Regions from separate parts of the Fictibacillus sp. 23RED33 genome, predicted to be linked through region 2. Evidence: riboswitches for the same ligand, from Rfam matches in the RefSeq annotation. Region 2 holds a riboswitch; the other holds the start of a gene.
The links. A riboswitch is a leader RNA that binds a small molecule or an ion and turns the genes downstream of it on or off. The one in region 2 is predicted to bind glycine.
Positions count from the first base shown of each region.

Region 1 (4,430 bases), on a different contig from region 2:
GATTCTAATAGTTTTCTGTTCACTTCTTTAGCAGTACACTTTAACTCAACAACAAACTCGTTAAAGAAAGGTCCAGTGAATGTTGTCTTGAATCCTTTTTCCTCAAGAACTTTTTTCGCATAATGAGCTTTTTGTATATTTTGGTGCGCTACTTCTTTCACACCTTGTTTTCCAAGTGCCGTCATAGCAATAGAAGCAGCGAGTGCATTAAGCGCTTGGTTCGAACAGATGTTACTCGTCGCTTTATCTCGTCTGATATGCTGTTCTCTCGCTTGAAGAGTAAGAACGAATCCGCGTTTCCCGTCTTCATCAACCGTTTGACCGACCAAACGGCCAGGGACTTTACGCATTAATTTTGTTGTTACGGCAAAATATCCACAGTGTGGTCCACCAAAACCTTGTGCGATCCCAAACGGCTGTGCATCACCGACTACGATATCAGCACCGAACTTACCAGGAGGAGTTAAAGCGCCCAATGCCAAAGGATTTGAAGAAACTACAAACATTCCTTTTGCGCTGTGCACGATTTCTTCTATGTCTTTTAACGGTTCGATCTGACCGAAGAAGTTCGGATATTGAACGATCACACATGCTGTCTGTTCATCAACTTCAGCACGCAATGCATTTAATGAGGTAACACCATCTTCTGTATCCACTTCTACTACTTCAAGATGCTGGCCTTTTGCATACGTGTGCAAAACGGCACGTGATTCGGGGTGTACGGATTTGGATACAACGATTTTCTTTCTGCGTGTCTGAGCTGCTGATAATAATCCAGCCTCCGCAAGTGAAGTTCCACCATCATACATGGAAGAATTCGCAACATCCATACCTGTCAACTCACAGATCATCGTTTGAAATTCAAAGATTGCTTGAAGTTCACCTTGAGAGATCTCAGGCTGGTATGGCGTGTAAGCCGTGTAGAACTCTGAACGAAGAAGCATATGGTTCACGATCGATGGAGTGTAATGATCATACACACCTGCTCCTAGAAATGAAGCATGATCTTTTGTATTCTTGTTTAATGCAGCCAAGCGGCCCATCTCTTTAACTAGTTGAGGTTCTGACAAAGCTTCCTCGATTTGTAAGCGTCCTTTAAACCGAACTTCTTCCGGAATATCCTGAAAAAGATCTTCTGTCGTTTCGATTCCAATCGTTTCAAGCATTTCCTTTTTGTCTTGATCAGTCATCGGCAAATAGCGGAACGTCATGGTTTCTCCCCCTTAAATGTCTTATTTTCCTCGTTTATAAAATGGTGAAGCGACTACTTTTGCTTTTAAACGTTTTTGACGAATCTGTACTTCTACCTCTGTACCAAGCTCCGTGAAATCCTTTTCTAGAAGAGCAAGTCCTAGATTCTTCTTCAATGTTGGCGACTGTGTCCCCGTAGTAACTTCTCCGATCTTCACATCACCTTTAAATACCTCATAATGTGATCGCGGTATACCTTTATCGATCATTTCAATACCAACTAGCTTACGTGGTGCGCCATTCTTCTTTTGATCTGCTAGAATTTCTTTTCCAATAAAATCTGCTTCTTTATCTGTTTTTACAGCGAATCCGATACCAGCTTCTATCGGAGTAATTTCTTTTGTAAGTTCTTGACCGTATAGCGCAAGTTTTGCTTCAAAGCGCAACGTGTCACGTGCACCAAGTCCTGCAGGGAGCAATCCATCTTCCTGACCTGCTTCAAGAACAGATCTCCACAATTTTTCAGCATGTTCCGTTTTTAAATAGATCTCAAAGCCATCTTCTCCTGTGTAGCCAGTTCGAGACACAAGAGCAGATATTCCCGCTAGTGAAACATCTTCTTTAAAACGGAAGAATCCGATCTCAGAAAGATTTGTATCCGTAAGTTTTTGAAGAATTTCTTCTGCTTTTGGCCCTTGAATAGCGAGTTGCGCATATTCAGGAGATACATTCACGAGTTCTACACCTTCAGGCTTCTTGCTCATAAGCCACTCGAAATCTTTTTCAATATTTGAGGCATTCACAACGAGCAAGTAATCGTTTTCATCTCTTTTATAGATTAAAAGGTCATCTACTGTACCGCCGTTTTCATAGCACATAGCCGTATACTGCGCTTGGCCGTTTTGAAGTTTCGAAACATCATTGGTCATTGTATATTGTAGAAACGACAAGGCATTCGGTCCTCGAACATCAAATTCTCCCATGTGAGATACATCGAATAAACCGGCTTTCGTTCTTACAGCTTCGTGTTCCTCTTTGATACTTGAGAACTGAACAGGCAACTCCCAACCACCAAAATCAATTACTTTTCCACCGTGTTCTTTGTATGTCTCAAATAACGGTGTTCGTAACAATGTAGCCATGTGAATTCCTCCTTTTTCATACTTAAAAATTTTCGGACTTTTCTGGACAAAAAAAGGACAGAAAGACCCCTTAAAAATGGGATCCTCTGTCCTGCAACCTGTAAGTTTCTCAAAAAAATCTTTTGAGTTTCTTCGTTGGTGGCTTTCATCTATTAAAAAGCACTCTCCAGAGATGCGTCTAGCAAGAGTCTTTTTGCCTGAGAGTTTCACAATTGTTTGCTCCTTCGGCGCCGCTAACGCAGTCTCTCCTCTTACTTTCATTCGCGAGTATGTTATTGTCCAAGGTCGCACATACTATTACTATGTTTACTACATTATTATCCTATCATTTTTACAAAAGGAATGGCAACGAACTTTTTTAAAGAAAGGAAATCCGTTATGAAAATCGACGTTCAGTTTCAGCGAGAATGGCATGATGACTTTTTAAAGCGTGTGGAAGAAGATGGACCTTGGGCCAATTGGGAATTATATAACTTAGCACTTGAAGCCGAACACCACTTAGCAATTCCTGATTTTCTCGGCCTTCAAGCTCCAGATCACCTCCCACAGATGACTTTTTTGCCTCATCAGCTGGACGTTGCGACTACCGTTATTGAACAGATGAACGGAAAAGCAATCTTGGCAGATGAAGTAGGGTTAGGAAAAACGATTGAAGCAGGTTTGATTCTAAAAGAGTACATGATACGCCGGCTCGCTAAGAAAATTTTAATTCTCGTTCCAGCTTCACTCGTAATTCAATGGACGAACGAGTTGAATCAAAAGTTTTTTATTCCTGCAATCGCTCAAAAAAAAGCTTATGTATGGGAGCAATGCGATGTAGTGGTATCTTCTATTGATACGGCTAAACGCGCACCACACCGAGACATTGTTCTTAATCAAGACTATGATCTTGTTATTATCGATGAGGCGCACAAATTAAAGAACAAGAAAACGAAAAACTATGAATTTGTACAGTTATTGAAAAAGAAGTTCTGCTTACTCTTAACAGCTACTCCGGTACAAAACAGAGTTGAGGAGATTTTTAATCTTGTATCTCTATTAAAGCCTGGCCATTTAGGAAATCGAGAAAACTTTGACAAAGATTATAAAGAAGATAAATATTCACTAAAAAATGAAGAAAAGCTGAAGCAGCTCGTAAACAAGGTGATGGTTCGTAACCGACGAGAAGAGACTGGCCTAAAATGGCCGAAGCGTCTTGTTCAAACCATTCCTATTACATTATCAAAAACAGAACGTGATCTATACGATGAAATCTCTCAACTTAAAAAAGATTCTTACTTTGACCGAAGTAAGTTTTCGATCGTAACCTTGCAGCGGGAAGCATGCAGTTCGCGGGAAGCTGTTTTTCTAACCTTAAAAAATATGCTTCAAAAAGATCTTTCTAACTCTTTAATGGAACAACGAGTTTTAGAGTTGATGAAAAAAATTGAACTCGTCGATCAAAACTCTAAAGCTCTAAAAGCGTTAGAACTCATTCAATCGATCGATTCCAAAGTCATTATTTTTACTGAATATCGTGCGACCCAATTGTATTTACAATGGTTTTTGCAGCAGCACGGCATCTCTTCTGTACCGTTTAGAGGAGGATTTAAACGAAGTAAAAAAGATTGGATGACTCACCTCTTCAGAACACGAGCACAAGTGTTGATCGCAACGGAAGCAGGTGGTGAAGGAATTAACCTGCAGTTCTGTCAGCATATCATCAACTACGATCTTCCGTGGAACCCGATGAGGATTGAGCAACGGATCGGACGTATCCACCGGATCGGTCAGCAAGGTGACGTTCATATCTATAATTTCGCCACTCAGAATACGATTGAAGAACACATCTTAAACTTGCTTTATAACAAGATCAATCTATTTGAAAGTGTTATTGGGGAGCTCGATGAAATTTTAACGAAATTCGAAATCAAGAACATAGAACGCCATATCGCAGACATCATGAATACGTCTGAAAGTGAAGGTGAGATCCGCGTGAAAATGGATAACCTTGCTTCCTTGATCAACCTCGATGGCGGGATAAAGCAGAAAGGATGGGAAGAGCATGCAGCAGCACGAGATTCATCGCTTTCTTGAACGCTATTTCGATGCAAATGA
Region 1 covers NZ_JACZDX010000003.1:300,555-304,984, forward strand. The annotation lists gene gcvPA (aminomethyl-transferring glycine dehydrogenase subunit GcvPA) at 1-1,211, opposite strand, end outside; gene gcvT (glycine cleavage system aminomethyltransferase GcvT) at 1,233-2,333, opposite strand; glycine riboswitch at 2,509-2,594, opposite strand; gene IHV09_RS13380 (DEAD/DEAH box helicase) at 2,712-4,409, shown strand; gene IHV09_RS13385 (YqhG family protein) at 4,378-4,430, shown strand, end outside.
Region 1: another riboswitch for glycine. It lies ahead of gcvT (glycine cleavage system aminomethyltransferase GcvT); the one in region 2 lies ahead of IHV09_RS17905 (amino acid permease).

Region 2 (4,430 bases):
CAGCAGCTCGTGCAGGTATTAAGGAAATGGACGTAATTGTCGAGATGGGTGGAGAGAAGATCAAAGACCCTATCGCTCTTCGTAAGTTCCTTTATACAAAGGCGAAGATTGGTGATGAGGTGGATGTGACGTTCTATCGTGATGGGAAGAAGAAGACCGTGAAAGTTGAATTGAGCGGTGGTAATCAATCTCAATAAAAGGGAAACAGGGGGCTTTAGGGTCTCCTGTTTTTTTGTTTGTTGGTGCTAAGGTGTCTTTTGGGAGTGAGTTGACTTCCGTTTCAGGTTGCTCGCTTTCCGCGGGGCAGGCGGTGAGCCACATTCGTACGTTTCACGTATAAGTGTCTCACCTGTCCCACAGGAGTCTCGCACCTTCCACTACAATCAACTTGACGGTGAAGAATGAAAATAAAAGACAAAAGATAAGAAATACAAATACCCCTACCATTTAAGAAAAATCTAATGTTGATTCCACATGTGGACAACTTTATTTTAGCGGATTGTTTACACACAGCTGTATATTCGTTAGTGTAATAAGAAGAATTGTGGATAAGTTAGGAGTGAAAAGATTTGGTTATTATTTGCTGCAAAGACCATGCTGAGCTTGCGATTGACATCATTGTGGATGAATTTGAAACGCCACCAGTTGTAGAGTTACTAACAGAGAATGATGAGTTATCAACAGGTTGTGAATACTGTGATAACAAAGGTGTATATAAAGTATCGAACATATGAACGCCTACAAGATATAGCACTAATTGTGCATATGTGGATAAGTTCTGGGGATAACTTATTTGAAAGGAAGTTTTCAACAAGTGAATATTTCAATCGTTTCCGTAGGGAAATTAAAAGAAAAATACTTAAAACTAGGTATAGATGAATACTTAAAAAGATTAGGACCTTATGCAAAAGTAGAAATTATCGAGGTTCCTGATGAAAAAGCACCTGAAACATTAAGTGATCAAGAGATGATCATGGTTAAAAACGCTGAAGGTGAAAGAATTCTGGCAAAGATCGGCCAAGATGTTCATGTGATTGCAATGGCGATCGAAGGAAAGGCTGTTTCATCGGAAGATTTGGCTAAGAATTTAGATCAGCTAGCGACTTATGGGAAAAGCAAAGTGGCATTTGTCATTGGAGGATCCCTAGGGTTAAGTGACGCTGTAATGGAGCGGGCGAATGAGAAGATTTCATTTGGAAAGATTACGTATCCGCATCAGTTGATGAAGTTGGTGTTGGTTGAGCAGATTTATAGAGCTTTCAGGATTAATAGAGGAGAACCGTACCATAAATAATAATTCTTTTAATAAGAAACAGCACCTATCTTATAAAGGTGCTGTTTCTTTTTGCAGTTTGTATTGGGTATCTAACTATTCGACACAGGATACTTCAACCCCTTTTTCTTAATCTTATCTTTAATAATTGTCTCAACATCCAGATCAAGTTCACTACATAGCATGAGTCCGTAAATGAAAACATCAGCGATTTCTTCTTTAATATTTTCTATGTTTTGTTCTACAGCCTCTTCACTGCTTCTCCATTGAAAATCTTCTAATAGTTCAGCAGCTTCAATTGAAAGAGAAATGGCAAGATCTTTTGGATTATGGTGAGGTTTCCAGCCTCTTTCATCTCGAAATTCATTGATAGCGTTTATTAGCTGTTTAATTTCATTCATGTATGCTCATCCTTAGTCATAGTCTTTTTTGGGTTAAAATCTAGTTCATATAATTTTATCACTTTAGTGCAGGTAGTAGAGGATAAACTCGTAAAGCAGTTATGTTCAATGCAATACCAGTATTGTACAGTTGACAAAACCCCAACTCCATAATAGTATTGAAAATTATATTCATAACTAAAAAATATTTATAGATAGCAAGCTATGATTGCTGCAGGTCGTACTACAGCAGGAGCAGCTTCTGGAGAGACCGCTATAAAAGCGGCGCCGAAGGGTTCACAATCTCAGGCAAACGGACAGAAGAGTATTGAATTTTGACATTGTTGTGCCTGTCATATCTAGCGCAGTAAATGCTTTTTTCATATTCTAATGTACAAGAGATTGGAGATTCCTCCAGTCTCTTTTTTTGTTTGATTTGCATCTTAGAAGGAGGATTCATACGTGTCACAGCAAGAGTTGAAGAGAGATTTAGCTAACCGTCATGTGCAGTTGATTGCCATTGGCGGAACGATTGGTACGGGGTTGTTTTTAGGTTCAGGAAAAGCGATTCAGCTTGCCGGACCGTCTGTTATTTTTGCTTATTTGATCGTGGGAATCGCGTTGTTTTTTATGATGAGAGCGTTAGGGGAACTGCTGCTTTCGAACGCAGGCTATGAGTCGTTTACTGATATTGCGGAGAACTATCTTGGTCCGCGAGCTGCTTTCATCACAGGCTGGACGTATTGGTTCTGCTGGATTATGACAGCGATGGCTGATGTGATCGCGGTCGGTGTCTATGTTCAATATTGGTTTGACATACCGCAGTGGGCTCCGGCGATTGTTTGTTTACTTCTTTTACTAGGGCTAAATCTATTAACGGTAAAGCTTTTCGGTGAATTGGAGTTTTGGTTCGCATTAATCAAGGTGATTACGATTCTAGCATTAATTGTGATTGGGGTTGTCCTACTCGTAATCGGGTATCAGACGGATGCGGGAACGGTCTCAGTGAATAACCTGTGGAATCATGGAGGTCTGTTTCCTAATGGTGTGACTGGGTTTCTACTCTCGTTTCAAATGGTTGTGTTCGCGTTTGTGGGAGTGGAGTTAGTCGGTGTAGCGGCAGCAGAAACGTCTAATCCAAGAAAGAATATCCCGTCTGCGATCAATAAAATTCCACTTCGAATTCTATTTTTCTATGTTGGCGCATTGATTGTGCTACTTTGCATCAATCCGTGGACAGAGTTAAACGCGTCGGAAAGTCCATTCGTTAAAACGTTTAGCATAATAGGGATTCCGCTTGCAGCTGGGATTATCAATTTCGTTGTACTGACTTCAGCGGCATCTGCCTGCAACAGCGGGTTGTTCTCAACGAGTCGTATTCTTTTTACGTTAAGCAAGAGTGAGCAGGCTCCTCGTTCTTTTAAGAAACTAACGAAAAATGCTGTGCCTGGAAACGCGCTTTGGGTTTCGACTGTTGTTGTTTCAGTGGGAGCGCTCCTCAGCAAGCTGATTCCAGAGCAAGCTTTTGGCATCGTAACAACAATCAGTGCCATCTGTTTCATCTGGGTATGGAGCGTGATCTTGATCAGTCATATTAAATACCGTAAAACACGATCTGACCTGCACAATAAGTCGACGTTCAAAGCACCTTTTGCTCCATTCATTAATTATGTGGTGCTCGCCTTGTTCGGGTTAATATTAATCGTCTTATTTGTGGCAGAAGCTACACGTCCGGCGTTATTGCTGACACCCATTTGGTTTATTTTATTATTTTTCTTGTATGCTTTTAAAAAACCTATGCTGAAATAAAAGGATTGGTTATTTGGAATGCATCATTGATCTGGATCTTTAGAGACATCTACATTTTATAAGTAGCATCTTTAAGCAGGTGATAAGCAGGAAGCGACGAATTTTCCTTTAGAGTTAATTACAAGGAGGTTTTTAGGGTGAATTTGTCAAGAAACCGGAGAACAGATACTGCTTCAAAAGTGATCCCAGTTCCACCTCAAATCGTCTATCTAGCTATTATAAATCCGGATTCACTAATTCAATGGCTTCCGCCTGAAGGGATGTCGGGTAAAATTGATACCTATGATTGCCGTGAAGGAGGAGCTTATAAAATGACGCTTACGTATGAATTGGATGAGTTGATTCTTGGCAAAACGTCGGATAACACCGATGTGGCGGAAGGAACATTTTTGGAGCTGGTCCCAAACCAGCGAATTGTCCAATCCGTTAACTTCAATTCCGAAGATCCTGCTTTCTCGGGTGAGATGATACAGAAATGGATATTGGAAGATGTTTTGGGAGGCACTAATGTTACAATCATTTGTGAAAACGTACCAGAAGGTATTCGTAAGGAAGATCACGACACTGGACTAAGGTCCACGCTAGAAAATCTTGCTGCTTTTACTGAGAAATTGTAAATAGATACATGGAATTTATCTGATGAACAAGCCAGAGATTTTTTAAAATCTCTGGCTTGTTTCAGTTATTTTATTGATTAGCGCGTATCTTTTAGTTTTTTAGTTTAGGGGCGCGAGGACGGTTCTCGTGCTTCTTGTAGTTGTAAGTTAGGAAGCAGCAGAACCGTCCCTTTGCTTTCCCTACCTCCTCGCACTCCATCGATTTATGAGTCCAACTAGATGACCATTTACGAAAATAACCCCAAGGATAATGATTGCTCCACCTAAAATACTGGTATAAATAACCTTTTCATGTAGAAGTAGCACGGCTGCTATCAGTGTAGAGACTGGTTCAAGGTATAAGAAAACAGA
Region 2 covers NZ_JACZDX010000006.1:169,620-174,049, reverse strand. The annotation lists gene IHV09_RS17925 (S1C family serine protease) at 1-197, shown strand, start outside; gene IHV09_RS17920 (CxxH/CxxC protein) at 570-734, shown strand; gene rlmH (23S rRNA (pseudouridine(1915)-N(3))-methyltransferase RlmH) at 815-1,294, shown strand; gene IHV09_RS17910 (nucleotide pyrophosphohydrolase) at 1,366-1,674, opposite strand; glycine riboswitch at 1,906-1,984, shown strand; gene IHV09_RS17905 (amino acid permease) at 2,116-3,462, shown strand; gene IHV09_RS17900 (SRPBCC family protein) at 3,600-4,079, shown strand; gene IHV09_RS17895 (DMT family transporter) at 4,260-4,430, opposite strand, start outside.